One region of the Planococcus sp. MB-3u-03 genome, then DNA from elsewhere that is predicted to be linked to it. Evidence: predicted binding sites of a transcription regulator. Region 1 holds the regulator's gene; the other holds the start of a gene.
What was found. The regulator CtsR, encoded in region 1, represses protease genes until heat stress. The targets are predictions, from matches to a motif close to ATGGTCAATAAAGGTCAAACA.
Positions count from the first base shown of each region.

Region 2: a site for CtsR is predicted at 798-818, ahead of clpP (ATP-dependent Clp endopeptidase proteolytic subunit ClpP). Genes of this name have one in related genera too.

Region 1 is NZ_CP025135.1:96,214-98,607, reverse strand. It holds gene CW734_RS01665 (protein-arginine kinase McsB) at 1-720, opposite strand, end outside; gene CW734_RS01660 (UvrB/UvrC motif-containing protein) at 710-1,243, opposite strand; gene CW734_RS01655 (CtsR family transcriptional regulator) at 1,240-1,725, opposite strand; gene CW734_RS01650 (hypothetical protein) at 1,865-2,110, opposite strand; rRNA gene rrf (5S ribosomal RNA) at 2,223-2,335, opposite strand.
Region 2 is NZ_CP025135.1:1,154,059-1,156,452, reverse strand. It holds gene CW734_RS07020 (LemA family protein) at 1-496, opposite strand, end outside; tRNA gene CW734_RS07015 (tRNA-Arg) at 654-725, opposite strand; gene clpP (ATP-dependent Clp endopeptidase proteolytic subunit ClpP) at 892-1,503, shown strand; gene CW734_RS07005 (HPr family phosphocarrier protein) at 1,568-1,825, opposite strand; gene whiA (DNA-binding protein WhiA) at 1,883-2,394, opposite strand, start outside.

The DNA of each region.
Region 1 (2,394 bases):
ATCCTGCAAAATCTCATACTCCGATTTCCCTAATGTTACTTGGTTAGAAATCTGGTATACATTACCAAGCGCTTCACTTCCTTCACCATAAATCCCTCTAACAACCATCCCCAGACGGGATATAGCCGGGATGATCCGGTTGATTTGATGGGACATGGTTAAGGCAGGTAAATGGAGCATGACAGAAGCACGCATTCCTGTGCCCGTATTTGTAGGACAACTGGTCAAGTAACCGAACTTCTCATGAAAAGCGTAAGAAAGATGCTCTTCCAAAAGCGAGTCCATTTTATTCGCTATGTCATATGCTTCCTGCAAATGAAAGCCTGATTGCAAACTTTGAATCCGCATATGATCTTCTTCATTGACCATCACGCTAAGCTCTTCTTCATCCGATAATAATACAGCACTGGAATGCTGGCTGTTCGCTAAATAAGGGCTAATTAAATGTTTTTCTACTAACACTTCACGTTGCAGGTCATTTAATTCTTCAATATTGATATGAGTAAACCCGTATCCAACTTCCTTTCCCTTATCCAGTAATACCGAAGAAACGGCTTTATCAACTTTCAACGCCTCATCCTCAGAAAATGCATATGGAAATTTAAACTCGTCTAAATTCCGTGCCAATCGGATTCTCGTACTCATAGCTATATCAACATGTTCACCGTTATTAGCCATCCAACTGCTCGCACGGGGTTGAAGGAAACGGTCAATCGCCAACGTCCCCACCTCCTTCAAGCTTTTCATTCAAGGCCTTTACTTGATCTCGTAGCCTTGCAGCTTCTTCAAAGTTCTCATCTTGTATCGCAGCCTGCATTTGCTTTCTCAGTTCTTCAATTTCTTTTTTAATTTTCAACGTCGTTCCATAAGAAGCAGGAATCTTCCCTGCATGTTCTGTATTTCCATTTTGCACTCGTTTTAAAATCTCATCTAGCTGAGGCGCGAAGGTACTATAGCACTCAGCACAGCCAAATTTACCAAGACTCAAGAACTTTTGAAAAGTAAATCCACAAGACGGGCAAGCTGGAACTTCTTTTCGTACAGGACTCACGGCGGCTTGCTGCTTCGGAAACCAATTAGCTAATAAGTTATGGATCGCCATCGGGTCTTGATCAAAAGAAAAACTGATATTATGGTTTTCTGCCGCACAAACGTGACAGAGGTGCCTTTCTGTTAAATGGTCCTGCTGGTTTTGCTTTACGATGACTGTAGCAGGCCGTTCTCCACATTGTTCACAAATCACTTGATCACTCCTTGCCCGTTTGACTCATATTGAATAGTAAATAACATCGCCACTAGAATCCGTGCCCGCACTTCATCTCGTACAGGAAGAGGCAGCCCGAGAGTAGAACGATCAATGGCACTCAAAATCAATTTAGCTTCACGCTTGGATATAACTTCTTCACTCAAGAGCCTCCATACAATATCTTCAGCCATGGTTTGTGAAGCACCCGTTTCCAGCCTATTAATAATTTGGGCAATTAAATCCGATTTTTTATGAAGGCGTACTTTCTTTATACGGATATACCCGCCTCCACCACGCTTACTTTCAACTACGTATCCACGATCTAATGTAAATCTAGTATTTATCACATAATTAATTTGGGATGGAACACATTGAAATTTTTCGGCAACCTCACTTCGTTTAATCTCAATATGGTCCTTACCGCTTATTTCGATAATCTCTTTTAAATAACCTTCAATTATATCTGAAATATTCCGCATCGCTTTCACCTCTTTAGCGTTTAAATGCGCTAATGATTGACTTTGACTATATTTGACTTAATTATACATAAGCGATTTACGGATATCAAATACTTAGTTTGGGACAGAAAAAGTCTCGGGTGAAATATCCCGAGACTCGTCATTCTTGGTCCATCATCCGTTTCATAAAATCTTTAGTATGACTAGATACCGAACGAGTTTTTTCTTCGACATACTTGGTTTTCCAACGTGTGCCCTCTTGCCAAACTTCTACTATATCCCCTTTATTTACATCATGAGTAAAATCTGCAATGGGGTAAGTATATTGTTCAGCAGAATCTTTTAATGAAACTAATAATGCTGTTCTTTTCTCGACCGTTTTCACTTTGTAATAACCAGCTTTCATAAGTTTTCACCTCAGTTCTTTTTTCCCTTTATACTATATTTTCAATCCTTTTTTTAATTTGAAATACAAAAAAGACCGCTACCGGAATGAACCGGTAACGGCCTTTCTACTTGCCCAGCGACGTCCTACTCTCACAGGGGAAACCCCAACTACCATCGGCGCAAAGAGCTTAACTTCCGTGTTCGGGATGGGAACGGGTGTGGCCTCTTTGCCATCATCACTGGACTATAAGGTTTTGAAAGACAAGTCTTATTATACCAACTCTGACGAGTTTTACAAGTCTT
Region 2 (2,394 bases), 1.1 Mb from region 1:
CGAAGATTCCCGCTACCATATTGCCTGGGAAACTGCGGACTTCCCGGTTGAATTCCGTCACTGAGCCATTATAGTCCTGGCGGGCGACCGCGATCCGATTTTCCGTCCCGGCGAGTTCATCGGATAATTGCTGGAAGTTCTCGCTCGAACGAATTTCCGGATAGTTCTCGACGACAACGAGCAAGCGGCTGAGCGCCCCGCTTAGTTCGGCATCTGCTTCTGCCTGTTCTTCAACCGATCCGGCATTCGCCATGCTTGAACGGGCTTCTGTGACGCTATCGATGACCTCTTGTTCCTGGTCAGCAAAGCCTTTCACCGTCTCGACCAAGTTCGGGATCAGATCGAGCCTGCGCTGCAATTGGCTTTCGAGTTGCGCATACGATTGGTTGACGTCCTCTTCCAATTGAACGAAGTTATTATAACTTGAACCGAATACGGCAACGGCAATGACGATCAGCCCAACCACCAACAGCAATGGAATAAGTAATTTTTTCATTTTCCTGTCTCCTTTTCTTTTACAATAATATTTTTTGTTTTCCCTGATTGCCTGTTTCTTGAAACACCATACGTTGGATTCTACGTTTCAGCCGCTAAAAAGATTCAATAAAAAAACCGCATAGCCTTTGGCAGGCTATGCGGTTTTTCAATTTTTACACCCTCGGAGGGAATCGAACCCCCATCTCAAGAACCGGAATCTTACGTGTTATCCTTTACACTACGAGGGCAAATATTGTTCGCGACTTTTCTATTATACAAAAGCTTTCCCCTTATTTCAAGCGCCTATTTTCAATTCGTTAGATTTGACCTTCATTGACCATGATGTGTATGATGAATGTACGGCTGAACAGTGTTTCAGCAGCACTTACATTTACCCGAAGGAGGAAATTATCCATGAATTTAATCCCTACAGTAATCGAACAGACAAGCAGAGGCGAACGCGCTTACGATATCTATTCCCGCCTATTGAAAGACCGCGTTATCATGCTCGGCAGCGGAATCGATGACAATGTCGCCAACTCCATCGTTGCGCAATTGCTATTCCTTGAAGCGGAAGATCCGGAAAAAGATATTTCCATCTACATCAACAGCCCAGGCGGCAGCATCACAGCCGGTATGGCAATCTACGATGTTATGCAATTTATCAAGCCAGATGTCCAAACAGTATGCATCGGCATGGCTGCATCCATGGGTGCTTTCCTTCTCGCAGCCGGCACAAAAGGCAAACGCTACGCATTGCCGAACGCTGAAGTCATGATCCACCAGCCACTTGGCGGAGCTCAAGGGCAAGCGACTGAAATCGAAATCGCCGCAAAACGCATCCTGTTCTTGCGCGAGAAATTGAACCAAATTCTATCTGAACGCACTGGCCAGCCGCTTGAAGTGATTTCTCGCGATACAGACCGCGATAACTTCATGACTGCAGAGCGTGCACTCGAATATGGTCTCGTCGACCAAATCATCACGCGCAACAAATTGCCGGAAAACCACGAAAAAGAAGATTAAGTTACACAAAAAGAGCTGTCCCGCTTGCGGGGCAGCTCTTTTTTGGTGCTTAAAGCGCTTGGCTTTAAGCTTCTTTATCGATCAATTGCGCCAACGCATCAACGGCTGATTCTTCGTCAGCGCCGTCGGCCGAAATCGTCACGTTCGTGCCTTTGCTGACGGCTAGGCTCATGATGCCCATAATGCTCTTGGCATTGACTTTCTTGTCGCCTTTTTCTAAGTATACATCCGAACTATAACGATTGGCTTCCTGTACAAACAATGCTGCCTGCCTCGCTTGTAATCCTGATTTCAATTGCACTTCCACTTGTTTTTCTACCATGCATATCCTCCTCCGAAAACTTGACTCTCACGCAATCTATAGAAAAGAGCAGCCCTGTTACCGGCTGATCGTTTCGCCTTTTCTCAACGACTCGGCAATCTCATCGATTTTCCGTAGCCTGTGGTTGACACCTGATTTGCTCACTTTTCCTGTCGATACCATCTCGCCCAGTTCTTTCAGTGTGACATCCTGGTACTCCACACGCAAGCGGGCTATCTCTTTCAGACGGTCCGGCAATTGGTCGATTCCGATTACTTGGTCGATAAAGCGGATGTTTTCGATTTGCCGCAGCGCCGCATCGATGGTCTTATTCAAATTGGCCGTTTCGCAATTGACTAAGCGATTGACGCTATTGCGCATATCGCGGAGAATTCGGACATCCTCGAATTTCAATAGCGCCGAGTGGGCGCCTGTCAGGCTGAGGAAATCGGAAATTTTCTCTGCTTCCTTCAAATAGGTCACAAATCCTTTTTTTCGCTCGATCATTTTCGCGTTCAATTGGAAATGGTTCATCAGGATGACCAGCGCTTCAGCGTGGTCTTTATAGGAAGAATACACTTCCAAATGAT